DNA from 3 places in the Streptomyces sp. NPDC054872 genome. Region 3 is predicted to be linked to each of the others. Evidence: riboswitches for the same ligand, from Rfam matches in the RefSeq annotation. Region 3 holds a riboswitch; each other region holds the start of a gene.
What was found. A riboswitch is a leader RNA that binds a small molecule or an ion and turns the genes downstream of it on or off. The one in region 3 is predicted to bind cyclic di-AMP.
Positions count from the first base shown of each region.

Region 1: another riboswitch for cyclic di-AMP. It lies ahead of ACWGIH_RS08695 (transglycosylase SLT domain-containing protein); the one in region 3 lies ahead of ACWGIH_RS42835 (transglycosylase family protein).
Region 2: another riboswitch for cyclic di-AMP. It lies ahead of ACWGIH_RS14185 (M23 family metallopeptidase); the one in region 3 lies ahead of ACWGIH_RS42835 (transglycosylase family protein).

Region 1 is NZ_JBSGYY010000005.1:273,178-282,819, reverse strand. It holds gene ACWGIH_RS08720 (L,D-transpeptidase family protein) at 1-240, opposite strand, end outside; gene ACWGIH_RS08715 (class I SAM-dependent DNA methyltransferase) at 591-1,298, shown strand; gene ACWGIH_RS08710 (GNAT family N-acetyltransferase) at 1,311-1,859, opposite strand; gene ACWGIH_RS08705 (hypothetical protein) at 1,927-3,036, opposite strand; gene ACWGIH_RS08700 (hypothetical protein) at 3,039-4,145, opposite strand; gene ACWGIH_RS08695 (transglycosylase SLT domain-containing protein) at 4,333-5,082, opposite strand; cyclic di-AMP (ydaO/yuaA leader) riboswitch at 5,085-5,241, opposite strand; gene ACWGIH_RS08690 (PAS domain S-box protein) at 5,779-7,074, opposite strand; gene ACWGIH_RS08685 (ATP-grasp domain-containing protein) at 7,406-8,761, shown strand; gene ACWGIH_RS08680 (PEP/pyruvate-binding domain-containing protein) at 8,758-9,642, shown strand, end outside.
Region 2 is NZ_JBSGYY010000010.1:18,796-28,437, reverse strand. It holds gene ACWGIH_RS14210 (DEAD/DEAH box helicase) at 1-2,030, shown strand, start outside; tRNA gene ACWGIH_RS14205 (tRNA-Lys) at 2,304-2,376, shown strand; gene ACWGIH_RS14200 (alginate lyase family protein) at 2,530-3,741, shown strand; tRNA gene ACWGIH_RS14195 (tRNA-Met) at 3,820-3,893, shown strand; gene ACWGIH_RS14190 (PP2C family protein-serine/threonine phosphatase) at 4,044-5,198, shown strand; cyclic di-AMP (ydaO/yuaA leader) riboswitch at 5,401-5,547, shown strand; gene ACWGIH_RS14185 (M23 family metallopeptidase) at 5,559-6,644, shown strand; gene ACWGIH_RS14180 (aldo/keto reductase) at 6,813-7,757, shown strand; gene ACWGIH_RS14175 (PrsW family glutamic-type intramembrane protease) at 7,754-9,112, opposite strand; gene trmB (tRNA (guanosine(46)-N7)-methyltransferase TrmB) at 9,207-9,642, opposite strand, start outside.
Region 3 is NZ_JBSGYY010000072.1:32-9,673, forward strand. It holds gene ACWGIH_RS42825 (cytochrome P450 family protein) at 52-1,341, shown strand; gene ACWGIH_RS42830 (transglycosylase family protein) at 1,516-2,508, shown strand; cyclic di-AMP (ydaO/yuaA leader) riboswitch at 2,690-2,884, shown strand; gene ACWGIH_RS42835 (transglycosylase family protein) at 2,888-3,595, shown strand; gene eno (phosphopyruvate hydratase) at 3,854-5,134, shown strand; gene ACWGIH_RS42845 (FtsB family cell division protein) at 5,236-5,715, shown strand; gene ACWGIH_RS42850 (DUF501 domain-containing protein) at 5,774-6,316, shown strand; gene ACWGIH_RS42855 (Ppx/GppA phosphatase family protein) at 6,313-7,239, shown strand; gene ACWGIH_RS42860 (NAD(P)/FAD-dependent oxidoreductase) at 7,638-9,041, shown strand; gene ACWGIH_RS42865 (class I SAM-dependent methyltransferase) at 9,242-9,642, shown strand, end outside.

The sequences.
Region 1 (9,642 bases), on a different contig from region 3:
CAGCAGCCCGCCGGCGTCACTCAGCCCGAACACCCCTACCGGAGTGCTCCGGTCGCTCGCGGTGTGGTGCTCGGTCCAGCCGCGTTGGCCGTTGCGGGCCGGCCACGGCTCGAAGACCCTGCGCCATCCGCCCTTGGCGTCGCGCTCGAACAGGTGAACCGTCGCGTAACTGGAGTCGGGTGCGTCCCCCGACACGAGGACCACCTGTCTGGCACCCCGGCGGTCCACGGCCTTCTGCATGCCCGGTCCGAGTTGCGGGATCGACGTGGCCCGATCCGGCGGCGGGATTTTGCCGTAAGCGTTGTGCGGCGGCGCGTGATTGCCCGACCGGCCGTCGGCCGGAGCTCTTTCGTCGCTGCATCCGCTGAGAGAAACCGTGCAGATGAGCAAGGGGAGAATCAGTCGGGGCAGCGTGGTTTTGAGCACTCTCGCATTATCAGCCCATTCCATTATTTCGCTCGGAAGCTCGGCGCGTGTCGGGCCGGCCGTCACACGACCGATGGTCGGCCATACCGCTGCCGACCCCCTGCCCCGGCGCACATCGAGTTGCGCTCTTCCCGGGACGGGAAGCTGTCGGTACGGTGCCGCGCGTGACCAACTCCTATGACGCTCTCGCGCCGCACTACGACCTCATCATGACCTCGGGCTATTACGACTACGACGCCTACGCACGGGGTCTGCGGGAACTCATCGGCGACCGCAGGGATGTCCTGGAACTCGGCGTGGGCACAGGGCTGATGTGCGATCAGTTGCTCGCGATGGGGCCCGCCGACATGCGGATCACCGGCATTGACCACACCGAGAAGATGCTCACCCAGGCCCGGAACAGACTCGGGGACCGAGTGACGCTCGTCGAGCTGGACATTCTCCACGCCGTTCCGGAATCGAAATTCGACGTCGCCTTCTCCGTCGGAGGAATCTGGTACTGCCTCCGTGAAGGCGACGAAATCACGCTGGGCAGTCACCTGGTGGAGGAGGGCGACAACATCAAGGGTCTGAAGAATCTCGCAACAGTGCTGCGCCCGGGGGGACTTCTGATCCTGTCGGTTCAGGATGCGCATCACCCCTATAGGCGGGCGTTACCCGGAGGGCTTGCCTACGTCCAGGAGTCCCGGGCGGCGGGAGGGGGCCGGTTCACCAAGGACTACTACGTGATGCGCGGGAGCACGGTGGTGGCGCATCAGCGCTCGGGATATCGCGTCTTCGGTGCAGCCGACGCCGACCGGCTTCTGGAGCAGTGCGGTTTCCGTCGGCAGGTCGGTGCCGACGAGCGGTTCTGTCAGTACGTGAGGGTGTAGTGAAGCGGCGAGTCAGACCCGGGGAAGCGAAGGGTCGGGTTGCCAGGGTGGCGGTGCGGTGATGGACCAGCGTTCGTGGTCGCGCCAGGCGCCGTCGATATAGAGATAGTCGGGGGAGAAGCCCTCGTAACGAAAGCCCAGGCGCTGGACCAAGGCCAAGGACGCATGGTTGGCCGGTTGGATGTTGGCCTCAAGACGGTGGAGGCGCAGGTCGTTGAAGGCGTGCCGCAGGGCGACGGTGAGCCCTTCGGTCATGTAACCCTGCCCCGCGGACGGGGCGAAGGCCGCGTAGCCGAGTGACGCGCCTTGGTAGCGGCCCCGGACGATCGAGTTGAAGTTCACCATCCCGGCCGCCGCGCCGGTCTTCTGAACGCGGATCAGAAAGCCTTTGGTGGTGCCGTCACTGAAGCGGCGCATCCAGTCCTGGAACTCCTGTGCTGCTGTGGGCAGTTGCATCCACGGCGAATGGAGCTCGGTGCTGGCCCGCACCAGCGTGCAGAATTCGTCCTGGTCGGCGAGGGTGAGCGGGCACAGCTCGACTCGTGACGGCTTGTTGGGCATGGGCCAATGCTAGGACCTCTTCTCAAGAAGTGGATCACTTTGGTGGTCCGCTTCTCTGTAAGGCATCTCAGCCGAAGCGTTGCGTGCGCGGAGCGAAGGTGTTCTCGGGCCCGGCGGCGCGGCCGACCGACCACACCGTCGATGTACCCGGCACCGGCGCGAGTTGCAGCGTCCGGGAGTCGCCCTCTCCGGCCACCGCCGGTTCGCTGTACTCCGCGAACGACTGGCCGTCCCAGGACAGGAAATCCGGCCCGGGGACCAGTGGCGGGTAGCTGCCGGGCGGACCAGACTTCTGCGAGTTGGCCACCGAGACCCAGCCCAGCTCGCCGTTCGCGGCGGGAGCGAACGAACTGATCGAACCGAAGCCGGTGGGCACGGCCACCCGGTTCCAGGTGTTCCCGTCCCAGCGCATCAGCAGGGGCGGAATCGGCTTGCCCACCGGGCCACCGACGAACCCGGCCGTGCCGCCCGCCCATACCTCCGTCGGCGAGACCGCGAGCACACTGCCCACGGCCGACCTCGGGAACCCGTCCACGATCGTCTGCTGCCACTCCTGCCCGTTCCAATGCGAGACCGCCGCCCCCGAGTTGCCGGCGCCCGCGGCCCAGATGTCGTCCGCCGCCAGGATGTGCATGCCGTAGACGGCTCCCGGTGGCACCGGCATGTCCTGCCAGCCGCTCCCGTCCCGCCGCAGCAAGACCTGCGCTCCGTCCCGCGAACCGATCAGCCAGGTCTCACCGCCGCCGGTGACGACCTTGGTCAGCAGGACACCGCGGGGCGGCCGGCTCTCGCGCCAGGTGGTGCCGTCGTAGCGCAGCAGGCGGGCGCCGCCCGCCGAGTCGCGGCCGACCGCCCAGATCGCGGTCGGTGAGGTCGCGGCGATGGACAGCAGGTCTCCCTGCCAGCTGATCTTGGGAAGACTCTGGCGCTGCCACGCGGTTCCGTCCCAGCGCAACATCAGCGGAAAGCCAGGGGCCTCGCGGCCGACGGCGTCGGAGCCGACAGCCCATGCCCGGTCAGGACCGAACGCCACGGCCTCGTTCAGCCCGGCCTGCGGGCGTATCTGGGCCGGCACCGGGACGTGTCGCCAGGCAGTGGGCTCCGCCGCGGCCGAGCTCATGACGGTGATGGCGGTCATCGCGACGGCGAGGACCGCGACGAGAAGTCGGCGCACCATGGTCAGCCTCCCAGCCGCTCGCTCATCAGGTTCGGTTTCGAGCCGTAGATCTCGACGGTCCCGAAGGACAGCAGCGCTGACCCGGCCCTCGTCAGCGCTCGCGGTTTCACGTCGATGGCGTTCGTGCGCTCAAGACCGTAGGAGAAGGTGGTGCGGGAGCCGTTGACCCGCGCGTACTTCGACTGGAACGCGCGGTCGCTGCGCACGGGCAGCCACAACGCGCCGTCCGGACCGCGCACCATGGCCTCGGTGTAGGTGTCGCCCAGGGGCGGGTAGGTGGTGCGCCAGGTGTGGCCGTTCCAGGTCATGAGGTAGGTGCGCGGCGCGCCGTCGGTGTACTGGCTGCCGCCGACAGTGACGCGGCCGGAGGGTTCGAGCAGCATCGTGTGGACGTTGCTGTTCGGCGGCAGCGGCACCTTCGCGTCCCGCCAGGCGGTGCCGTCCCAGCGCAGGACGGTGGTCCCGCTGGTGGTGTCCGCCCAGGCCCAGGCGTCGGTGGCCGTGCGCGCGGTGATCCCCATCACGTACAGCACGCCCTCGGGGGTGGACTGTGTGGTCCAGCCGGAGCCGTCGTAGTGCAGGACCTTCAGCCCGGTGTCGTCCTCACCGACCACCCACGCGGCACCGGGCACGGCGGCGAAGTCCTGGTAGGTCCACAAGGTCTGCGGCAGGGGGATGGTGCTCCACCCTTCCGCCCCTCCCGCGGACCGGCGCAGGATCTCGCCCGTTCCCTCGCGGTTGTGCAAGATCCATGTTTCCTTGCCGACGAACTGCACCTTGCCGAGCCAGCCCGACTTCTCGGCGCCGGGGAAGCTGCTGTCCCGGCTCCATGCCGAGCCGTCCCACCGGTACAGCATCGGCCGCACCCAGTCGGTGGTGTGCTCGTACCCGGTCGCCCAGGCCTCGCCCGGGCCGCGGGCGGCAAGATCGGACACGGTCACGGGGGGTGCGGCCGCGGGCACCGGCAGCGCCGACCAGCTCGGCGTCACGCGCGGCGCGTCGGCTTCGGCGGACGGCACAGCCGCGGCAGGAGATACGAGCGTGACGGGTGTGACGACCGCGGTGCACGCGATGACAAGGCAGATGACGACCGCACGGAGACCGTTCATGAGACCCCCCAGAACGCGAAGGTCGCTCACCTTATGGGCATGCACCCGTCCGTGAATAGACGGGTGCATGCCAATTCGCGGTGCGTCCAGGGAGCGATTCTCCGGGCCCGTGCCCGGGGGGTGCGGGCAGCCCTGAGCCCCGGACGCAGCGCGTGCCGGGGCTCAGGGCGATCCAGACCGGGTTTCCCTAGTAGGGACCGTTCACGTTGTCGATCGAGCCGTACCGGTCGGCCGCGTAGTTGCAGGCGGCGGTGATGTTGGCGACCGGGTCGTAGCTGTCCAGCGAGGTGCCGGTCACGTGGTAGGCGTCGAAGGTGGGGCCGATGACCTGCAGGAGCCCCTTGGACGGGGTTCCCGCGGCGGCGTTGACGTCCCAGTTGTTGATGGCCAGCGGGTTGCCGGAGGACTCGCGCATGACGTTGCGGTGGATGCCCTCGTACGTGCCGGGGATGCCGTGCTGGGCCATGACGTCGAGCGACTCCCTGATCCAGCCGTCGAGGTTGTTGGCGTACGTCTTCTTCGCCGGGGCGACGGCGGGCTTGGCGGCATTCGAGCGCTCGGAGCGGTCCGCCCGCTCGTCGGACGCCTTGGAGGCGGCCGCGTCGTCCGCCGGAGCCTTCTGGCCGACGGTGATCTTGAGGCCGGGGTGAATCAGCTTCGGGTCGGCGCCCAGAATGCTGCGGTTGTCCTCGTACAGCTTCTTCCAGCCGCCGCTGACGGAGTGCTCGCGGGCGATCTTGGCGAGAGAGTCTCCCGCGGCGACGACGTACGTCTTGGGGGCGGCGGCGGGCTTGGCGGCCGCCGCGGGCTGCGCCGCGGCGGCGGCGGTCGCGCCGATCACCGGGAGGACGAGCACGGCGCCGCCCGTGCCTGCCGCGGCGATGCCCCGGCTGAGCGAGCTGGACTTGGGACGGCGGTGCTTACCCTTTGCAGGCATGACGAATTCCTCTCCGTCGCCTACGAGGTGAGCTGTCGGGTTCGGACGGGAGATGTCCGGTCGCACTGTGAATGCGACTTCACCCCGAGCCGTTCCGGAATCCGGATCGGCGGCTTACCTGGGTCCCCCGCTCCTGCCGTGCGTAAGTGAGTGAGTACGGGAAGGGTTTCCGGACAGCGGCAGGATTCGGCGTTCCATCCGGATTGACGGTGAGGTTAGGCGAGAATGCCCGGACGGAACAAGGGCGGAATTTTCTCCGGGAATGCGCGAGGCCCATTCCCGGAGTTCGCGGCTCGTGGGCTCATTGATCAATTAGCCTCAACTTTGTTTGGGTGAAACGAAAATGCGCCGAGCGGCCCTTTGGAGCTCGTTCCGCGGGTGTGACTCATTCCACTGCGTCGCGATGCCAAGTGGGTGTAGAAGTGTCCTTATTCGCAAAACCGGACATACTGCGATGCCCATTTTTCGTGTCAAAACGGGCACTGCCTTTTGGTGTGTGCCCAGCGGTGGGCGTCTTATGGCGGCGCTCGATAAAGGCCTCAGTTCGTCGCCGGGGAGCGGATCGGAGTCGGGCGGTGGGTGGCAATTCCCCAACCGCCATGTCTGCGGCGCCCAGTTGGCAAGCGGAAAAGGCTAGTTCGCGTCAGGAGCCGGGCAATTTAGCGGTGTTGACTCCCGGGTCCTGGATTCTGCCCGTCAGGCAGAGCTGAGCGGATGGGCTGCCGTGGCCGAACGCGGGGGCCAGGCGCGCGGGGCGAGGATGCCGAGGACGTACGCCCGGGCGACCAGGGCGGGGCGGGTCGTGGCGCCCAGGAGTTGCCGCAGGCGGCTCAGGTGGTAGTCCACCGTCTGCCGGGACAGCCGCAGCGAGGCGGCGATGTCACTGTTGCTGCTGCCCTCCGCCAGGAGGGAGAGGATGCGGATCTGTGCGGCCGTGAGCGAGGGGTGGGCCTCGTGAGCGAGGCTCTGATGCGTGACGACGGCCCAGACGTGACGGGCGTGCGCAGCGGAATGGCCGACCGTCGTCAGGTGCAGCTGCGCGCGGCGTTGCCGCCCCCGGGCGTCGACGAGCACGGCGGATGTCTCCACCCGTCTGGTGCGGCGGGCTATCAGACCGTTCCATCTGCGGTGCAGCTGATCGAGGTCGGAGGCAGGGGCGGGAGCGAGCAGCGTGTGCGCGCGACGGCCGACCAGATCGGGCAGGCCGACGTGGAAGAGATCGGCGGCCGCCGAACTCGCCTCGATCACCCGCCCGTTGGCCGAAAGGAGCGCGCAGGGCAGACCGCTGTGGTCCCGCAGCGCCTGCAGGTTCTCCTCCGCCTCCTGGCGTTGGACCAGGGCGCGCAGGTGGTCCGTGATGTCCACATAGATTCCGGCGACGCAAGCCTCCGTGTTCTCCCGCACGGGGAAGCGGTGCCCGGCTGCCTGGCCGACGCTGCCGTCCGGTCGGCGATAGCCGAGGGTGTGCCGCACCGGAGTGCCCCGGGTGAGGATCTCCTGGTCCAGGGCGCGGAACTGGACGGCCTCGGCAGGGGCGTCGAAGTCTTCGATGTATCTGCCGGTGAGTTCCTTGGGCGTGGTGCCGTAGAGGTGTGCGTAGGCGTGGTTGGCCCACAGATAGCGTCCTGCGCGGTCCCGGATGAACGCGGCGGCCGGGGCGAGATCGACGAGGTCCGCGAAGGTGGTGTACCGGTGCGGGGCGTGCGCGTCGACCTCCACCGCGAGACCACGCGTACGACGGTGGGCGCGGGTCTCGTCCAGAGGCCAGCTCACGTCGAAGGTGCGCCCGTCGAACTGCGCCTGCCAGCTGACCTCCTCCGGCGGATGCCCCGGGTCCGAGAGTTCCTCGTGCATGCGCTCCAGGAAGCGCTGCGCGGTCCCGGTGTCGGCGAAGGCGCCGCCTCCCCTCTCCAGGACCTGCCACGGCTGGTCCACCTCCCACCAGAACGCAGGCAGGTGTTCGAGCAGTGCCTTGAGATTGGAGTCGTTCACAGTCGTTTCTCCGTCCGTATTCAACTGGTTGACGCACAGTCACCAGGCGATGCGTATCCCGCGTCGATCTCGCGCATGCTCGGTTCTCGGCCGAAGTGGCGGCCGTCCGGCGCCGTCTGTGCCTGCGGCACTCAGGCATTTGCCTGAATGTCAGACGTCCCCGTTGGCGCTGCGGGCGCCCGCCGCCTGGTCCCCTTGAGTGTGCGGGTGAACACGCCCTGCAACGTACGCCCCGGTGACCCCGCATGTTCTACGCGCGTCACCGATGCGGACGACGACATGCCTCAACCGGACGAATGGAGAGGGAACTTCAGTGAGCAAGGTGCTGTTAGTGCATGCCAAGGGTGGTCCGCCGCTCGGTCACGTCCTCGCACGGGCGGCCGCAAGGGCGGAAGTGCACCTGCTGGCACTCAGCGCACTTCCTCCCACTGTGGCGGACACGGCCGAGCGGCTGTGCGCCTCCGTCGTGACGCCCGCCGACGCGCGCCGCGCCGACCTGGTGTCCCTGATCGTCTCGCGGGCCGAAGCCGTCGGCGCGGCCTCGGTGCTCACCTTCTCCGAGTACGCGGTCGTGGCCGTCGCAGAGGCCTGCGAGGTGCTTGGCCTGGCGGGGGCGGGCAGCGCCGCCGCGCTGGCACGCGACAAGCGGCTGATGCGTCGTACCTGGCACGAACACGGCCTTCCGCAACCGGAGTTCCGCCCGGTGGCCACCGAGGCGGACCTGCGCAAGGCGGCCCGGGACCTTCCCTTCCCGCTCCTCCTCAAGGCGGCCTGGAGTGCGGGGTCCACCGCACACCAGATCATCCGCGCCCCGCACGAGGCGTCCGCCGCGTGGCGTCGATCGCGCGAAGTGATGTCCGAATCGGCCCAGCTGGGGTACGCGGAACTCCATGTGGCCGAGGCCGACGCGGACTTCGTGGTCGAGCAGATCGTGAGCGGCACCGCCTCGGACTGGTTCGACGAGCCCGGCTGGGGCGACTACGTCAGCGTCGAGGGCGTCGTGGCGGACGGTGTGTTCCGCCCCATCTGCCTCAGCGGCCGGATGCCCACCGTCGAGCCGTTCACCGAGCGCGCGAGCATCACGCCCGCCCTGTTGTCCCAGGACACCCAGGACCGGATCGTGGCACTCGCCCGAGCGTCCGTCGATGCTCTCGGACTGCGTGACTGCGGTACCCACACCGAGATCAAGCTCGGTGCGGACGGCCGCATGTGGCTGATCGAGACGGCCGCCCGATTCGGCGGCGCGATGACGGTGCCGCAGATCGAGGAGGTCTTCGGGCTCGACCTCGTGGGCATGCTCGTCGACCACCTCCTCGGCCGTCAGGTCGAGTGGCCCCGGCATGCGCTGACGCCGGCGCAGGCGAACGGCGCGGCGGGCTCCCTCGTCGTCCTCGCGGTGGATTCCAGGGGCGAGGCCTGGCGGGACCGCAAGGTCTGGGACTTCCCCGCCGTCGCGGCGGACGTGCCGCTCAGCCACGGCAGCGAACTGTCGGTGGTCGCGGAGAGTTCGCTCACCGACGGCGCCCTCGTACCGGTGTATGACCCGGCCGCGGGCGCCAACACCATGGCCGCCCTGTGCCTGCTGTCCGCCACCGACCCGCGGAGGGTCCTGCGGGACTTCGAGACCCTGGTGGACGCCCTGCCCCGGGTCCTGCCCGCCGCGCAGCCCGAGGAGGTCGCCCGATGACCGCCCAGTTGTTCACCGGCCCCGCCGAGCCGGCCACGGACCGCACGGTCATCGGCGAGAACCTCTCCCTGCCCCTGTTCCGTACGCTCTCGGGCGTCCTGGCCGGCCACCCGTACCTCAAGGTCGTCGTCGACCGGGCCGAGAACACCTGGCACCTGCTCGACACGACCGCACACCCCTTCCACGTCAACTACATCGCCACCCGCGTTCTGGGCAAGACACTCGAAGCGCTGGACGCCGAGTTGGACGCGTTCAACGCCTCCGTCTACATGGACCCCGAGCGCCGTTTCCTGCTCGGCGTGCTGTCCCTGCACACCGAGCAGGAAACGGAAGGCCGCGAACGCACCTTCCTCGTCCTGGAGACGACCGAGGCCGACACCATGCACGGCGAACTCCTCGCCCACTTCTACGAGTTCGTGCGCGAACGCGTCGACGGCAGACTCCCGGTACTCCTCAAGCCCGCCAACCACGGGCAGGAGGAGGAACTGGCGGCGATCAGCGAACTGCGCGTGCCCCGCATCCTGAGCCACGAGCTCTTCGGCTCCCGCACCCGCACACCGCTGAACCCCGGCGAGGCCACCGGGCGACTGCGGTACTTCCGCACGCACGAGGAGTACGCGGCGGCGGAGGCAGATCTCGGCTGGGCGGACATCGTGGCCATGCCCTGCCTGCCGGACGACGTGCCCCGGGTGGCGGGGTTCCTCAACACCGCCCCGATCACGCCGCTTTCGCACACCAACGTCCTCGCCTCCGGCTGGGGCATACCCAACGCCATCGTGCGCGACCTGCACCAGCTCGTCGACCGGGACCAACTGGACGGCGCGTGGATCCGCTACCGCGTGCGCGAGGACGAGATCCTGCTGCAGCGGCTGGATGACGAG
Region 2 (9,642 bases), on a different contig from region 3:
TCCCGGACGCCCTGGCCGGCAAGGACATCCTCGGCCGTGGCCGCACCGGCTCCGGCAAGACCCTCTCCTTCGGCCTGCCGATGCTGGCGACGCTGGCCTCCGAGGGCCGCACCGAGAAGAAGAAGCCCCGCGGCGTCATCCTCACGCCGACGCGTGAGCTCGCGATGCAGGTCGCGGACGCGCTCCAGCCGTACGGCGACGTGCTCGGCCTGAAGATGAAGGTCGTCTGCGGCGGTACGTCGATGGGCAACCAGATCTACGCCCTCGAGCGCGGCGTCGACATCCTCGTCGCCACCCCGGGCCGCCTGCGCGACATCATCAGCCGTGGCGCCTGCTCGCTCGAGAACACCCAGATCGCGGTGCTCGACGAGGCCGACCAGATGTCCGACCTGGGCTTCCTGCCCGAGGTCACCGAGCTGCTCGACCAGGTTCCGTCCGGCGGCCAGCGCATGCTGTTCTCGGCCACGATGGAGAACGAGATCTCCACGCTGGTCAAGCGCTACCTGAACAACCCGGTCACGCACGAGGTCGACAGCGCCCAGGGCAACGTCACGACCATGACCCACCACATCCTGATCGTGAAGCCGCGGGACAAGGCGCCCGTCACGGCCGCCATCGCCTCGCGCAAGGGCCGCACGATCATCTTCGTCCGCACCCAGCTGGGCGCGGACCGTATCGCCGAGCAGCTCTGCGAGTCCGGCGTGAAGGCCGACGCGCTGCACGGCGGCATGACGCAGGGCGCCCGTACGCGCGTTCTTGAGGACTTCAAGAAGGGCTACGTCAACGCGCTCGTCGCCACCGACGTCGCCGCGCGCGGCATCCACGTCGACGGCATCGACCTGGTCCTGAACGTGGACCCGGCCGGCGACCACAAGGACTACCTGCACCGCTCCGGCCGTACCGCTCGCGCGGGCCGCTCCGGCACGGTCGTGTCCCTGTCCCTGCCGCACCAGCGCCGCCAGATCTTCCGCCTGATGGAGGACGCGGGCGTCGACGCCACGCGTCACATCATCAACGGCGGCGGCACCTTCGACCCGGAGGTCGCCGAGATCACCGGCGCCCGTTCGATGACCGAGGTGCAGGCCGACTCCGCGGGCAACGCGGCGACCCAGGCCGAGCGTGAGGTCAAGGACCTCACCAAGGAGCTGGAGCGCGCGACCCGCCGCGCGACGGAGCTGCGCGAGGAGGCCTCGCGTCTCACCGCGCGTGCCGCCCGCGAGCGTGGCGACGACCCGGAGACCGCGGTCGCCGAGGCCACCGCCGCCGCCGAGGCCGAGGTCGAGGCCGCTGTCTCCGTACCGGAGCAGCCCGCGGCCGCTCCTCGCGAGGAGCGCCGTCCGCAGCGTGACGAGCGCGGCAACTACGAGCGTGAGCGCCGCGACGACCGCGGTGGCCGTTCCTTCGAGCGTCGTGACGACCGTGCGTCGGGTGACCGTGGCGGCTTCCGCGGCGGCGACCGTCGTGAGGGCGGCGACCGTGGTGGTTTCCGTGGTGGCGACCGTCGTGAGGGTGGCGGCTTCAACCGTGACCGCAACGACCGTCCCTCGGGCGGCTTCCGTGGCGGTGACCGTCGCGAGGGTGGCGGTGGCTTCAACCGTGACCGCAACGACCGCGGTGGCTCCGGCTTCCGTCGTGACGACCGCCCGTCGGGCGGCGACCGTGGTGGTTTCCGTGGTGGCGACCGTCGTGAGGGTGGCGGCTTCAACCGTGACCGCAACGACCGTCCCTCGGGCGGCTTCCGTGGTGGCGACCGTCGTGAGGGTGGCGGTGGCTTCAACCGTGACCGCAACGACCGCGGTGGCTCCGGCTTCCGCCGCGACGACCGCCCCTCCGGCGGCCACCGTGGCAGCGACCGTCCGTTCAACCGTGACCGCCGCGACGACCGTCCCGCGGGCGGCTCCGGTGGCTTCCGCTCCGGTGGCCACGACCGCCCGTCGTACAACCGCAACTCGGGCACGTCCGGCACCGGCACGGGCACCGGCTCCTTCGGCCGCCGCGACGACAAGCCGCGCTGGAAGCGCAACGGCTGATCTCTAGCCGCTTCCGCCTGAACGAAGGGCCCGCACGACGTCCACCGTCGTGCGGGCCCTTCGGCGTATCGGTGGCACGCTGGCGGCGGCCGGCAAGAAGATCCGCTCGGTCTGGAGTACGTACAAGGGCCTTTCCCCGCCCGTGAGTTCGGCCGTCCCCCGAGCTCTCGGCGGCTGCCCTGGGCCCGTCGCGGACCGCGCGACGGGCCCAGGAGGCGATACCCGATCGGATGGCGGGGCCTCTGCGGCTATGCTCGTGGGGTGCATCCGCACGGACCGTTAGCTCAATTGGCAGAGCAGTGGACTTTTAATCCATTGGTTGTGGGTTCGAGTCCCACACGGTCTACCGAGAAGGCCCAGTTCGGGGGAGTCCCCCGAACTGGGCCTTCGGTGCGTTCAGGGACGCCCCGCCGGTCGCCCGAACGGCCCCGCCTCGCCTGCGCGCCCGCTGTCCGCGAGTGACGCTGTGCCTGCCAGGTGGACGATCCGGAGGTACAGCATGGGTTCCGTACGGCGGGCTCTCGTGATGGTGCTCGTGCCGCTGCTCGTCGGGGTCTCGGCGGCCTGCGGCGGGTCGGGGGGCGGGTCCGGCAAGGCCACCGAGCGGGCGCGCCCCGCCGAACTGGCCTTCGAGCACCCCGGGGTCCTCGTCAGCAAGGCGCAGCTGGACCGCGTGCGCGCCCATGTCGCGGCGCGCGAGCAGCCCTGGCTGACGGCGTTCGAGCAGATGCGGGACAGCAGGTACGGCGCCGACGACTACACGGCCAAGCCGTACGCGGTCGTCGCGTGCCCGGCCGGCACCCGCGCGGGCCGAGGCTGCGTCGAGGAGCGCGAGGACGCCATCGCCGCGTACACGCAGGCCCTGCTCTGGAACATCACCGGCGACCGCGCGCACGCCAGGAAGGCCGTGCAGATCATGGACGCCTGGGCGCGGGTGATCACCCGGCACACCGAGGCCAACGCGGGGCTCCAGACGGCCTGGGCCGCTTCCTCGTGGGCACGCGCGGCCGAAGCCGTGCGGTACACCTACGACGGCTGGACCGACGGCGAACTCCTCCGCTTCGAGCGGATGCTGCGCAACGCCTATCTGCCGCAAGTGCGTGACGGCGCGGCCGACTTCAACGGCAACTGGGATCTCCTGATGGCCGACGCGACCATCAGCATGGCCGTCTTCCTCGACGACCACGAGTCCTTCGAGAAGGCGGTGACGCACTTCAGGACCCGCGTGCCCGCCTATTTCTATCTGGAGTCGGACGGACCGCTGCCCGTGTCGCCCGCGGGCAGCGGCATCGACACCGCGGAGAAGCTCCAGAAATACTGGTTCGGGCAGAAGACCTTCGCCGACGGCCTTTCCCAGGAGACGTGCCGGAACTTCAAGCACGCGAGCTACTCCCTCGCGGCCACCGCGCACATCGCCGAGACCGCCTGGCACCAAGGCGTCGACCTGTACGGCGAGGTCAAGGAGCGGCTGCGGGCCGCGCTGGAATTCCACTCCGGATACCAGCTGGGCGCCGTGGCGCCGGACTGGCTGTGCGGCGGCAAGGTGCGGCGCGACATGGGGCCCGACACCGAGGTCGGCCTCAACCACCTGCGGGAACGGCTGCGGCTCGACCTGCCGGAGACGGAGAGGCTGACGCGCGAGCAGCGGCCCGAGGGAACGGACGACCTGTTCGTGGCCTGGGAGACGCTGACGCACGCCGAGAACGCGTGAGCGGAAGGCCCCGTTCGTAGGCGGTTCGCCGCCGGTTCGCTTTCACTCCCCCTGATGGCGTAGAGTTGCATTCAACGGCGCGGGGTGGAGCAGCTCGGTAGCTCGCTGGGCTCATAACCCAGAGGTCGCAGGTTCAAATCCTGTCCCCGCTACTAAAGACCGAAGGCCCGGATCCAGAAATGGATCCGGGCCTTCGGTGTTTCCGCCGCCGAGGTGAAGTCGGTGTTCCTGAGCAATACGGCCGGTAACCCGGTCGGCCCACACCGGTCGCCCCACGCGGCCCCTCCGGGAACCCTGAGTGAGTGGGGCAGCGAGGAGGAGACGGCGGGGGCGGCAAGCGTCCCGATGTCCGGCACGAGCGGGCGCTCGTGCGGGCTCTCCCCCTGCTGCTCATCGTCCTCGGCATCGTGTACGACGTGTCGACCCCGCCCAGGTTCACCGCCGTGCCCCTGTTCACCGCGGCCCCGCTCATCGCCGCGCCTTTTTACTCGCTGCTCAGCACCATCCTCATCGGCGTCGCCTCCTGCACCGCCGTGCTCGCCCTGCACTTCAAGACCAGTACGGCCACCGACGTCGAGGCCACCACCGAACTGATCACGGTGGTGACCGTCGCCGTCCTCGCCGTCGTCATCAACCGCGTCGTACGCCGCGGCGACAAACAGCTCGCATCCGCCCGCTCCATCTCCGAGGCCGCCCAGCGCGCCGTGCTGCCGCAGCCGGACCCCCGCATCGGCGGTCTCGATGTCGCGGCGCGGTACGAGGCCGCGGAGGCCGACGCGTTCATCGGCGGCGATCTGTACGCCGTGCAGGACACCCCGCACGGCGTACGCGTCGTCGTCGGCGACGTACGGGGCAAGGGCATGGGCGCGGTGGCGGCCGTGGCCGTGGTGATCGGGGCGTTCCGGGAGGCCGCCGAGCAGGAGACCACCCTGGAGGCGGTGGCGCAGCGCCTGGAGCGTGCCCTCGCGCGTGAAGGCACGCGGCGCGACGGGCTCGACGCCTTCGAGGGGTTCACCACCGCCGTCCTCGCGGAGATCCCGCACGGCGACGGTCCGGTGCGTCTCATCAACCGCGGACACCCGGGCCCGCTGCTCCTGCGCGGCGACGGGCGGCTGTGCGTCCTGTCGGCCACCGAGCCCGCGTTGCCGCTCGGGATGGGCGAGCTCGGCGCCTGGCCGGACCGCGCGGACGAGACGGAGTTCCCGCCGGGGGCGATGCTGCTGCTCTTCACCGACGGGCTCTCCGAGGCGCGTGACGTCCGGGGCGACTTCTACGACCCGGCGGCGCGGCTCGGCGGCCGGATCTTCCCGGGGCCCGGCGGACCCGACGCGCTCCTGACGACGCTCGTCGAGGAAGTGCGGCGCCACACCGGCGGCGGGGGCACGGACGACATGGCGTTGCTGGCGGTGCGGCGGCCCATGTCACCGGCCGTGACGGAAGGACACCACTCCGCATAACAACTGACGTACTGTCAAGGAGATGTGAAGCTCCGGTGTGTGAAGAAGTGGGGGCAACTCGCCCCGTTCCGGCCCTCGGTGTCCCGATAAGTACGGGCCGTGAGCGTTAACGATCAGCCGGAACAGCTTGGAATACCGCCCTGCTGTCTATTAACGTTCGATAACGCAGCGCGGTCGTCCCAGCCGTCACTCGAGTCGGCTCCGCGCGCACGCGCCTAATCCCGAAAGGGAGCCGGGGAACCACTAATTGGGGTGAATCGGGCGTCTGTGCATCCGTGCCAGATGTTCGTAGGAGACCTTCCTGCTCCGAACCCGTCAGCTAACCCGGTAGGCGAGAAGGAAGGAAAGGAGTGCGCCCCCGTGGCGTCCAACCGCCCTGCCCCCCAAGGCGTTTACGTACCGAATGACGACGATTTCGGTGGGTACGACGACAATTCCTGGGAGGAATGGAACCCCACCGAGGAGTCCATCCGTCCCGTCCGCGGCAGGCACCGCGTCCACAAGCGGGGTGGTGGCGGGCTCGCCCGCAGCTCCACGGTCCTCGGCGTAGGCGTCATCGCCGCCGTCGGCGCGGGTGGCATCGCCACCGCGCAGGACGGCAAGCCCCCGGTCTCCATCGCGATGCCGGACCTCTCGGCCGTCACGGACTCGCTGCCGGAGGCCAAGTCGCTTCCGGGCGTGGGGTCCTTGATATCCGACGGCTCGTCAGGCGAAGCTTCCGCGGACAGTGGCGTGACGACCGCCGCCGCGCCCCTCAGCGCCGCGGGCCTCAGCACCGCCGACGCCGAGCAGGGCACCACGGACGCGGGCGAGGCACTGCGGGCCCGCATCATGGAGCAGGCCGAGAACCAGCAGGACCAGGCGGACGACGCGGTCCAGAAGGCCGCCGAGGAAGCCGCCGTCAAGCAGGCAGCCGAACAGGCCGCCGCCAAGCAGTCCGCGGCCGAGAAGAAGATCGCCGCCGAGAAGGCCGCCGCGAAGAAGAAAGCCGAGGCCGAGGCCAAGAAGAAGGCCGAGGCGGAGCGCCTGGCCAAGCTCGCGAAGAGCTACACCCTCCCCGTCGCCTCGTACACGCTCACCGGCACCTTCGGTCAGCCCGGCTCCATGTGGTCCTCCGGCTACCACACCGGCCTGGACTTCGCGGCCCCGACGGGCACGCCCATCAAGGCCGTCCACTCCGGCACCATCAAGGAAGCCGGCTGGGCGGGTGCGTACGGCTACCGCACGGTCCTCGAACTCGACGACGGCACCGAGGTCTGGTTCTGCCACCAGTCCTCGATGAACGTCAGCGCCGGCCAGAAGGTCACCACCGGCGAGACCATCGGCCGCGTCGGCGCCACCGGCAACGTCACCGGCGCGCACCTCCACATGGAGGTCCACCCGGGCGGCGACTCCACCGGGGTCGACCCGGCGGCGTGGCTGCGCGGCAAGGGCCAGTCGATCTGAGGCGACCCGAGATCCCCGGCGGTCCTGGCGACAACCCCCCGACGTCAGGGCTGCCGGTTCGGCATGCCCGCCCACCGCGCGGCCGTTCCCGTGTGCCGCCGTCCCGGTGAATGAAACCGGCATCCCGTTGTGCGGAATGCCGCGGTCCACAAGGGCGTTGATCCCCTCATGACTTCTCTCCGCAAGCTTGGCTCCTCCGACCTCGAGGTCTTCCCGCTCGCCCTGGGCGGCAACGTCTTCGGCTGGACGGCCGACGAGGCGCAGTCCTTCGACGTGCTCGACGCCTACACCGCCGCGGGCGGCAACTTCATCGACACCGCCGACGTCTACTCGGCCTGGGTGGACGGCAACAAGGGCGGCGAGTCCGAGACCGTCATCGGCAACTGGTTCGCCGCGCGCGGCAACCGCTCCGACGTCGTGCTCGCCACCAAGGTCGGCGCCCACCCCGACCACAAGGGCCTGTCCGCGAACACCATCAAGGCCGGTGCCGAGGAGTCGCTGCGCCGCCTGCGCACCGATTACATCGACCTGTACTACACGCACTACGACGACCCGACCGTCCCGGTCGAAGAGGTCATCGGTGCCCTCGACGACCTGGTGACGTCCGGCAAGGTGCGCGCCATCGCGGCGTCCAACGTGACCCCCGAGCGGCTCCAGGAGTTCCTGGACTTCTCCGACCGCGAGGGCCTCGCGCGCTACTCGGTGCTGCAGCCGCACTACAACCTCGTCTCGCGCGACACGTACGAGGGCCAGCTGGAGCAGGTCGCCTCCCGCTCGGGCCTGGCCGCCGTCCCGTACTACGCGCTCGCCTCCGGCTTCCTGACCGGCAAGTACCGCCCGGGCGCGACGGTCGACAGCGCGCGGGCCCAGGGCGCCGGCAAGCACCTGGAGACCGAGCGTGGCCGGCGTGTGCTCGCCGCGCTCGACGAGGTCGCCGAGGCCCGCGGCGCGGAGCTCGCGACGGTCGCCCTGGCGTGGCTCGCGGCCCAGCCGACGGTGGCGGCACCGATCGCGTCGGCCCGTACGGTCGAGCAACTGCCCGCGCTGCTCGCGGTGGGCGAGCTCGAACTGACGGACGCCGAGGTGTCGACGCTGACGGCGGCTTCGGCCTAACCCCGGTAGGGGTTGTACGCGGGGTAGGGCATCGCCGGCTGGGCGTACGGATATCCGTAGGGGTGCGGCTGGGCGTAGGGCTGCTGTTGCGCGTAGGGCTGTGCGTACGGCTGGTGGTGGGGCTGCCGGTATCCGTAGGGAGGCGGCATCGGTACGAGCACGGGTGCCGTCGCGCGGGCCGCGTAGGCGAGGGCGGGGCGCGCGGCCTCGCGGCGCTCCCACAGCGCGTGCAGCAACTCCCGCTCCCGCACGACGAAGTCGGCGCCCGCCTTGCCCCTGCGTCCGCGGTGGCGCAGGAGCGCGAGAGACGTCGCGTACGCCTCGTACTGGGCGACCGCGCGGGCCGCGGCCTTGCCCTGGGTGTACGAGGCGTAGTCGCGGGCCAGGGTGCGGGCGCGCATCGTGCCGAGTGCGTACGGCTCGGGAGCGGTGAGCCAGCCCGCGATCGCGTACGCGGGCAGTTCGGCGCGCACGATGCGCAGGCCGCGCTGCCTGGTCCAGATCGCCAGCCAGGTGAGCAGGCCGAACGCGGGCAGCATGAACGTCGCGTACACGGCGAAGAAGCCGTAATCCCCGAAGCTGGCCGAGCCGTTCCACAGGGCGTGCAGGCCCATCGCGAGGAGCAGTCCGGTGAGCGGGAGCAGGACGCGCCGCCAGTTCCGCCGGTCGGCGCCGAGCGCGGCGATGCCGAAGCCGATGCCGGTGAGCACGGTGAACAGAGGGTGCGCGAAGGGGGACATCACGACGCGCACGAAGAAGGTCGCCGCGGTCACGGACGCCAGCCCGGTCCCGCCGTTGAGCTGGTCGGTGCCGAAGGCGCTGCCGAGATAGAGGATGTTCTCGGTGAACGCGAAGCCGGTGGCGGTCACCCCGGCGATCACGACGCCGTCGACGATGCCGGTGAACTCGCGTCTGCGGAAGAGGAAGACGAGCAGGACCGCCGCGGCTTTCGCGCTCTCCTCGACGATCGGGGCTATGACCGTCGCGCCGAGGGTGTCCGCGCTGGTGGGGTCGGCCGTGGCGGTGGCTATCCAGCGGGTCGCGAAGCTGTTCGCGACGATGGCTATGAGGGCGGCGGCGCAGGCGCCCCAGGCGAAGGCGAAGATCAGATTCCGCCAGGGGCCCGGCTGGACCCGCTGCAGCCAGCGGAAGGCGGCCACCAGGAGCGGCACGGGCAGCGTCGCGAGACCGAGCCCGACCAGGAAGCCCCGCGTGCCGGTCTGCTCCCTGACCAGGGCCAGGATCACCAGGCCCGACAGGGCGAGCAGGGTGACCAGGGCGGCCGCGCGTATCGCCCGCCGCTGCCACCAGCGCGCGTGCCGCAGCCCGGCGGGCCCCGCGGGGGGCATCGGCATCGGGTGAGGGTGCGCTGAACGGGTGGCCACCCGTTGACCCTAACGAGGGACGGGGGTGGGCCGCGACGGTGTCTCGGACCGGGTGGCCGGAGTCTCAGTCCGCCCGGACGTCCGTCCTGCGGAACAGCAGGTCGTGGACGACGTGCCCCTTGTCCAGGCCCTGGCCCTCGAACCGGGTGAGGGGACGGAAGGCGGGGCGGGGCGCGTACCCGCCGTCGGCCTCGGTGTTCTCGAACGCGGGGTGCGCGGTGAGCACTTCCAGCATCTGCTCGGCGTACGGCTCCCAGTCGGTCGCGCAGTGCAGCACGGCGCCGGGCTTGAGGCGGGGCGCGGCGAGGTCGAGGAAGTCGGGCTGGATGATGCGGCGCTTGTGGTGGCGGGCCTTGGGCCACGGGTCGGGGAAGTAGACGCGCAGGCCGTCGAGGGACGCGGGCGGGAGCATCTCGCGGAGCAGGATGACGGCGTCGCCGTTCGCGACGCGGACGTTGTCCAGGCCGTTCCGCTCGGCGAGACCGAGGAGGTTCCCCTGG
Region 3 (9,642 bases):
AGGACGAACTCGGCGGAGCCGGTGATGACGGCGCCGGATAACGTCGACCCCATGCAAGACCAGCCGCCAGCCCCCGCAGGGGCACACGCGACCCCGCCCGAGGCCCAGGGGCCAGAACTCTTCACCTGGGAGTTCGCCACCGACCCCTACCCCGCCTACGCCTGGCTCCGCGAGCACGCGCCCGTGCACAAGACGCGGCTGCCCAGTGGCGTGGAGGCCTGGCTGGTCACCCGGTACGCCGACGCCAAGCAGGCACTCGCCGACCAGCGGCTCAGCAAGAACCCGGCCCATCACGGCGTCTCCGCGCACGCGAAGGGCAAGACCGGCATCCCCGGCGAGCGCAGCGCCAACCTCATGACGCATCTGCTCAACATCGATCCGCCCGACCACACCCGCCTGCGCCGCCTCGTCTCCAAGGCCTTCACCCCCCGCCGTATCGCCGAGTTCGCGCCCCGCGTGCAGGAGCTGACCGACCGGCTCATAGACCAGTTCGTGGAGAAGGGGGAGGCCGACCTCATCCACGACTTCGCCTTCCCGCTCCCCATCTACGCGATCTGCGACCTGCTCGGCGTGCCCCGCGAGGACCAGGACGACTTCCGCGACTGGGCGGGGATGATGATCCGGCACGGCGGCGGGCCCAGGGGAGGGGTCGCCCGGTCGGTGAAGAAGATGCGCGGCTATCTCGCCGAGCTGATCCACCGCAAGCGCCTGGAACCCGGCGACGACCTCATCTCCGGGCTCATCCGCGCCTCCGACCACGGCGAGCACCTCACCGAGAACGAGGCCGCCGCGATGGCCTTCATCCTGCTGTTCGCCGGCTTCGAGACCACCGTCAATCTGATCGGTAACGGCACGTACGCCCTCCTCACCCACCCCGAGCAGCGCGAGCGGCTCCAGGCCTCCCTCAGGGAGGGCGACACCGCGCTCTTGGAGACGGGACTCGAGGAACTCCTCCGCTTCGACGGGCCCGTCGAACTCGCCACCTGGCGGTACGCCACCGAGCCGCTGACCGTCGGAGGGGAGGACATCGCCGCCGGCGACCCCGTCCTCGTGGTCCTCGCAGCCGCCGATCGCGACCCCGCACGATTCGACCGACCGGACACGCTCGACCTCTCCCGCCGCGACAACCAACACCTCGGCTACGGCCATGGCATTCATTACTGTCTCGGCGCACCACTGGCCAGGCTCGAAGGGCAGGCCGCCCTCGCGACCCTCCTGCGGCGCCTCCCTGACCTGCGTCTCGCGGCGGAACCTGGTGATTTGAGGTGGCGTGGCGGCCTCATCATGCGTGGACTCCGCACGCTTCCCGTGGAGTTCACACCCGCACAGCAGAGCAAATAATCGGCGAATGAGAAGCCCCCGAAACGACGTTTAGCTGACGGACCGTCAAGACTGTGACTTTCACGTGATCTCCGCTGCATCGACTTGTGACAAGCGTTCGACTGCCGCTACGTTCACCGACGACTCGGCATCCCGTGCCGCAGTCGTCGCTCCAGTCACGCGAAAGGCAACCGCATGCTCTCCGGCAATGGTCGTCACCGACGCCCCCGCCAGGCCCCGGCCCTGATCGTCGCGGCAGGAGTGGCGGGGTCGGCCATCGCCATCCCGCTGCTCGGCGCCACCAGCGCGAGCGCGGCGGACACCGCCACGTGGGACAAGCTCGCGGAGTGCGAGAGCGGCGGAGCCTGGAGCGCGGACGCGGGCAACGGCTACTACGGCGGACTCCAGCTCTCGCAGCAGACCTGGGAGGAGCACGGCGGCCTCGACTTCGCACCGAGCGCCGATCAGGCGAGCCGTTCGCAGCAGATCTCCGTGGCCGAGAAGGTCCTCGACGACCAGGGGACCAAGGCCTGGCCGAGTTGCGCGCCGGTCGCGGGGCTCACCCAGGACGGCGCCGCCGCCGACGTCGACCCGGGCGCTCCGATCGCGATTCCTTCTGGCGAGCCGTCGGAGTCGAGTGACTCCAAGGACTCGGAGGGCTCGACGGACTCGAAGGGTCCGAAGGACTCGAAGGGCTCCGGTGAGTCCGACGAGCCGTCCGAGTCGGTCGAGCCCTCGGACGATGCCGAGCCGTCCCAGAAGCCCGACGCCGACGACGCGTCACGAGACAAGAATCACGACGACTCGGGCAAGTCGGATGACTCGGGTGACTCGACCAAGTCCGGCGACCCGGACAAGTCCGGGCGCGACGAGGACACTTCGCCCGCCGCCGAGCCTTCCACCGGCGAGGGCGAAGGCCGCCACCGCGGCGGCAGCGCCGACGACGAGGCATCCGAAGGCTCCGCGCGCGAGGGTTCGGGCCGGCACGCCTCCCGCGGCGACGAGCGCGAGCACGACGTCTCCGACGGGACGTACACGGTCCGCTCCGGGGACAGCCTCTCGGTCATCGCCGACGACCTCGACGTGAAGGGCGGGTGGACCGAGCTGTACGCCGGGAACGAGAAGTCCGTCGGCTCCGACCCCGATCTCATCCTTCCCGGTCAGAGCCTCGATTTGGGCGAAAAGTAAGGGTAGTTGACGAGTCGCTTTGCGCTCGTTGTCCCAATTGGCGTAAGTGAGACATGGGTCTCAGAAGCCCTGATCGTCTTTGGAAATCGGCCGTTGGCATGACTACGGTCGTGACCGCTCGCCACAGCGGGCCCCGCCGGTCGGTACGCCGAGTCCTGCCAACGGCCGTTCGGGAACAGTCGTCGCGCAAGCGCCGTAGGCAGGAGCGGGGGAACCAAGGTTTCCGCCGGGCCCGGCCGTTGAACGGCCTCGCGAGAGCGAGGCGGGGAGACGGCCAGGAACGGCTAGGGGTTAAGTCGCGCTCAGGAAGCGCGGCCGGGCAACTTCATCGGCCCGAACCCGACAGCTCACCTCGCAGGCGTCGGTGAGGGGATCACTCATGCTGTTTTCCAGCAAGGGCAAGCACCGCCGCCCGTCCAAGGCCACCCGCGTCGCCACGCTCGCCGGCGTCACCGGTGTCGCGGTCGCAGCCCCGCTGATGGCGGCCGGCCAGGCCTCCGCCGCCACGAACTCCGAGTGGGACGCCGTCGCGCAGTGCGAGTCCGGCGGCAACTGGTCGATCAACACCGGCAACGGCTACACGGGCGGCCTGCAGTTCTCGTCGTCCACCTGGGCCGCGTACGGCGGCACGAAGTACGCGCCCACCGCCGACAAGGCCTCCAAGGCCCAGCAGATCGAGATAGGCGAGAAGGTCCTCGCGGGTCAGGGCAAGGGTGCCTGGCCGAGCTGCGGCGTCGGCCTCTCGGGCGCCTCCAACGAGGGTGGCGGTGCGCAGGAGAGCGCCCCGCAGCAGACCCAGGAGCAGCCCAAGAGCCAGCCCAGCGCCCAGACCGAGCAGCCGCAGCAGGCCGCTCCGAAGGCCGAGGCCGCCCCGAAGGCCGAGTCCAAGAAGACCGTCGAGACCCCGACCGGCAAGACGGTCAAGAAGGGCGACGGCGAGTACAAGGTCAAGAAGGGCGACACCCTCTCCAAGATCGCCGATGCCAAGGACGTCAAGGGCGGCTGGCACAAGGTCTACAAGCTCAACGGCGACATCATCGACAACGCCGACATGATCTACCCCGGCCAGCAGCTCCACCTGAGCTAGGACGCCGGGGGAGGCGGGCGGCGCTTCGGCGGAGGCGCCGCCCGCCCCACCCCCCGTCCCCACGGGTCCACCCCGTCCCGGTGCGCGTATCCCCCGTACGCACCGGGGCGGGGTATGTTTGTTCCGTTCGTAAACATTTCGCTCTCGGTTTGTCCACAGGACGGTCGGTCGGCTGGCTGTTGTCCGGGAGCCGGTTAGGCTCGTGTCCGCGAGGCCAACGCCTCGCGTACCCGCGTCACATCCCAGAAGGAGATGCTCGTGCCGTCCATCGACGTCGTCGTAGCCCGGGAAATCCTGGACTCCCGAGGCAACCCCACGGTCGAGGTCGAGGTCGGCCTCGACGACGGCAGCACGGGTCGTGCCGCCGTTCCGTCCGGTGCGTCCACCGGTGCTTTCGAGGCCATCGAACTCCGTGACGGTGATCCCAACCGTTACATGGGCAAGGGCGTGGAGAAGGCCGTCCTCGCCGTCATCGAGCAGATCGGCCCGGAGCTCGTCGGGTACGACGCCACCGAGCAGCGCCTGATCGACCAGGCGATGTTCGACCTCGACGCCACCGACAACAAGGGCTCGCTCGGCGCCAACGCCATCCTCGGCGTCTCGCTCGCCGTCGCGCACGCCGCGTCGGAGGCCTCCGACCTCCCGCTCTTCCGCTACCTCGGCGGCCCGAACGCGCACCTGCTGCCCGTTCCGATGATGAACATCCTGAACGGCGGGTCGCACGCCGACTCGAACGTCGACATCCAGGAGTTCATGATCGCGCCGATCGGCGCCGAGTCGTTCTCCGAGGCCCTGCGCTGGGGCACCGAGGTCTACCACACGCTGAAGAAGGTCCTGAAGGACAAGGGCCTCTCCACGGGCCTGGGCGACGAGGGCGGCTTCGCCCCGAACCTGGACTCCAACCGCGCCGCGCTCGACCTCATCCTCGAGGCCATCAAGCAGGCCGGTTACGTCCCCGGCGAGCAGATCGCGCTCGCGCTCGACGTCGCCGCGTCCGAGTTCTACAAGGACGGCTCGTACGACTTCGAGGGCAAGTCCCGCTCGGCCGCCGAGATGACCGAGTACTACGAGGAGCTCGTCGCCTCGTACCCGCTCGTCTCCATCGAGGACCCGCTGTTCGAGGACGACTGGGCCGGCTGGAACGTCATCACCGAGAAGCTGGGCGACAAGGTCCAGCTCGTCGGCGACGACCTCTTCGTCACCAACCCGGAGCGCCTCGCCCGCGGCATCGAGGAGAAGTCGGCCAACGCCCTCCTGGTGAAGGTCAACCAGATCGGCTCGCTGACCGAGACCCTCGACGCCGTCGAGATGGCCCAGCGCAGCGGCTTCAAGTGCATGATGTCGCACCGCTCCGGTGAGACCGAGGACGTCACCATCGCCGACCTCGCCGTCGCCACCAACTGCGGCCAGATCAAGACCGGCGCCCCGGCCCGCTCCGAGCGCGTCGCCAAGTACAACCAGCTGCTCCGTATCGAGGAGATCCTGGACGACGCCGCGGTGTACGCGGGCCGTTCGGCGTTCCCCCGCTTCAAGGGCTGAGCACCTCCGGTCCTCGGCTCCGCTGAGTAGATACGTACGTCCCCGTACTCGGTCCCGTACCGTGTGCGGGGACGTTCGTACGTATCGGGGAGGCGGCACACATGGCCGTGAAGGACCGCGACCGGTTCTCCACCGCGACCAGGCTGCGGCTGCTCGGCGAGCAGACCGCGGAGCGTGTCTACCGCTCCCAGACCAAGCGCCAGGCGCGCCGCTCCCGGCTCACGGGACGCGCCGCGCTTCTCGCGCTCGTGCTGTGTTCGCTGGTCGTCGCGCTCGCCTACCCGATAAGGCAGTACGTCTCCCAGCGCGCCGAGATCGCCGACCAGCGCAAGGAGCAGGCCGAGCGACGCGAGCACGTCGAGAGGCTGAAGGACGAGAAGGCCCGCTGGCGGGACGACGCGTACGCGGAGCAGCGCATCCGGGACCGGCTGCACTATGTGATGCCGGGCGAGACCGGCTACACGGTGGTCGACCCCGAGGCGGCGAAGAAGCAGCGCTCCGACCAGGGGGCCGCCGCCAGGCCCTGGTACTCGAACGTCTGGGACGGCGTCGACAAGGCGGACCGCCCGGCCGAGGACTGACCTCCTCCCACCACTACCTCTCGCATACCTCGTGTAGCGAACCGATCGAAAGACAGGCATGGAAACGCCCCCGCCGACCACCCCGCGCACCGAGCCCACCGACGCCGACGTCGAGGCATTCAAGCAGCAGCTCGGCCGCCCGCCGCGCGGCCTGCGGGCCATCGCCCACCGCTGCCCGTGCGGGCAGCCGGACGTCGTCGAGACGGCGCCGCGCCTTCCCGACGGGACGCCGTTCCCGACGACGTACTACCTGACGTGCCCGCGGGCCGCGTCCGCGATCGGCACCCTTGAGGCCAACGGCGTCATGAAGGAGATGTCGGAGCGGCTGAAGACGGACCCCGAGCTGGCGGCCGCCTACCGCAAGGCGCACGAGGACTACATCGCGCGCCGTGACGCCATCGAGGTACTCGAGGGCTTCCCGAGCGCGGGCGGCATGCCGGACCGCGTGAAGTGCCTGCACGTCCTGGTCGGTCACTCCCTGGCCGCGGGCCCTGGCGTGAACCCGCTGGGCGACGAGGCGATCGCCATGCTCCCGGAGTGGTGGCGCAAGGGCGCGTGCGTGTCCCTTCCGGAGGGTGAGCCCGCGGGGGAGAGCGCATGACCCGCGTGGCGGCCATCGACTGCGGCACGAACTCCATCCGCCTCCTTGTGGCGGACGCCGACCCGCTGACCGGCGAACTCGTCGACCTGGACCGCAGGATGACGATCGTCCGCCTCGGTCAGGGCGTGGACAAGACGGGCCGTCTGGCCCCGGAGGCCCTGGAGCGGACCTTCGCGGCGTGCCGCGAGTACGCCGAGGTCATCAAGGCGCACGGCGCCGAACGCCTGCGCTTCGTGGCGACCTCCGCGTCCCGCGACGCCGAGAACCGCGACGACTTCGTACGCGGGGTCCTGGACATCCTCGGCGTCGAGCCGGAGGTCATCAGCGGTGACCAGGAGGCCGAGTTCTCCTTCACGGGGGCGACGAAGGAGCTGACGGGCAGCGACCACCTCGCCAAGCCGTACCTCGTCGTCGACATCGGCGGCGGCTCCACGGAGTTCGTCGTCGGCGACGACACCGTCCGCGCGGCCCGCTCCGTGGACATCGGCTGCGTGCGCCTCACGGAGCGGCACATCCGCTCCGACCCGCCCGCGCCCGCCGAACTCGACGCCGTCCGGGCCGACATCACGGCCGCGCTCGACCTCGCCGAGGAGACGGTGCCGATCCGCGAGGCCCGCACGCTGGTCGGCCTCGCGGGCTCGGTGACGACGGTGTCCGCCATCGCGCTCGGCCTCGACGCGTACGACTCCGCGGCGATCCACCACTCCCGTGTCTCCTACGAGCGGGTGCGCGAGATCGCCGCCCGTCTTGCCGGGTCCACGCACGACGAGCGGTCCGCGATCCCGGTGATGCATCCGGGGCGTGTGGACGTCATCGTGGCGGGCGCCCTCGTCCTCCTTTCGATCATGGAAAGGACCGGCGCGGAGGAGGTCGTCGTCAGTGAGCACGACATCCTCGACGGCATCGGCTGGTCGATCGCCTGAGCGCCTCATGTAGCGTCTGAGCGGCTGATGAGGGGCCCGGAAGGGCCCTCGACGACATGTCGTCGGGAAAGTTCGTGAAGTTCTTCACAAGGAAATCGGCTCGGTTGGACGATGTTCAGGGGTTCTGGACCCCTAAAAGTGATCCGAGAGGGCCTCGCGACCCACGACAGTGAAGGTTCGGGAGTGCGTCCGGAGGGTGGGCCCGGCGCGTGGTCCACTGCGCTCGAGGGGCCAGAGCGGCAGCTCACAAGGGGTGCACAACGTCTCGGGTTGTCCCGTGGTTCCCCTGGGGCTCTATGGCCTGCGTCACGTGGGCGGCGAAGTGTAGCAGAGGGTCCACCCATGCTTGTGAAGGGGCGCACGAGCGACCCCCGCCGGGCAGGTGGATACTCGATGGCATGAGCACCACGGAGCGTCCCAGGATCCTCGTAGTAGGCGGTGGGTACGTAGGCCTGTACGCAGCTCGGCGCATTCTCAAGAAGATGCGCTACGGAGAGGCGACCGTCACGGTCGTCGACCCCCGGTCGTACATGACCTACCAGCCCTTCCTCCCCGAAGCCGCCGCCGGCAGCATTTCGCCTCGGCACGTCGTCGTCCCGCTGCGACGCGTGCTGCCCAAGGCGGAAGTTCTGACCGGCCGGGTCACCACCATCGATCAGGACCGCAAGGTCGCGACGATCGCCCCCCTCGTGGGCGAGGCGTACGAGCTGCCTTTCGACTACCTGGTCATCGCGATGGGCGCGGTCTCCCGCACCTTCCCGATCCCCGGCCTCGCCGAGCAGGGCATCGGCATGAAGGGCATCGAGGAGGCCATCGGCCTGCGCAACCACGTCCTCGAGCAGCTGGACAAGGCTGACTCCACGACGGACGAGGACGTCCGCCGCAAGGCGCTGACCTTCGTCTTCGTCGGCGGTGGCTTCGCGGGTGCGGAGACCATCGGTGAGGTCGAGGACATGGCCCGCGACGCGGCCAAGTACTACAACAACGTGAAGCGCGAGGACATGCGCTTCGTGCTCGTCGACGTGGCGGACAAGATCCTCCCCGAGGTCGGCCCGAAGCTCGGCCAGTACGGCAAGGAGCATCTCGAGGGCCGCGGTGTCGAGGTCTACCTCAAGACCGGCATGGACTCCTGCGTGGACGGCCACGTGGTCCTGAACAACGGCCTCGAGGTCGACTCCAGCACCATCGTGTGGACGGCCGGCGTCAAGCCGAACCCGGCGCTCGCCCGCTTCGGTCTGCCGCTCGGCCCCCGTGGCCACGTCGACACCCAGACGACCCTCCAGGTCCAGGGCACCGACTACATCTGGGCCGCGGGCGACAACGCCCAGGTGCCGGACATGGTCGGCCGCAAGGCCGGCAACGAGAACGCCTGGTGCCCGCCGAACGCCCAGCACGCGCTGCGTCAGGCCAAGGTCCTCGGCGACAACGTGATCTCCGGCATGCGGGGCTTCCCGCAGAAGGAGTACAGCCACGCCAACAAGGGTGCGGTCGCCGGTCTCGGCCTGCACAAGGGCGTCGCGATGATCGTCATGGGCAAGATGAAGATCAAGCTCAAGGGCCGTCTGGCCTGGTACATGCACCGCGCGTACCACGGCATGGCGATGCCGACGTTCAACCGCAAGATCCGGGTCTTCGCGGACTGGACGCTCGCGGTCTTCCTCAAGCGGGAGGTCGTCTCGCTGGGCGCCATGGAGACGCCGCGCGAGGAGTTCTACGAGGCCGCCAAGCCCGCGCCGAAGCCCGCCGCGGCCAAGGCCGAGCCGGTCGCCGCCGGGTCCGAGGAGAAGGCCAAGGCCTCCTGACCTCCGGTCCCTGAACAGCCCCGAGGGGGCCGCCCGCCATCCGTGGTGCGGGCGGCCCCCTCGGGTTTTTCCGTCCCCGTATGCATGGTGCTTACACTTATTTTGCCGATCCGTGACGCGGCAACGGGACTGCGCAAGAGTCCCGTTGGTGTTTACGTGGTGTTGAGCTGTCCGGGATCGCCATCACGGAGGTGTGCGCCATGCCACACGCCGCACTGCGGCTTGAGAGCCTCGCCGAACAACTGCTGGGAGCCCCGCTCCCCGTGCGCATCCGCGCCTGGGACGGTTCGGAAGCAGGCCCGCCGGGTGCCCCCGTCCTCGTCGTACGCAGCCGTCGGGCCCTGCGCCGCCTGATGTGGAAGCCGGGCGAGCTGGGCCTGGCCCGCGCCTGGGTGGCCGGGGACCTGGACGTCGAGGGCGATCTGTACGCCGCGCTCGACCGGCTCGCCGGGTTCATCTGGGAGCGCGACGAGGACGCCAAGAGCCTCAGGGAGTCCCTGCGCGACCCGCGGTTCCGCGCCGCGGCCCGCAGCCTGGTCGGCCTCGCCGCGCCCTTCCTGCCGCCCGCCCCGCCGCCGGAGGAGATGCGCGGGCGCGGCCG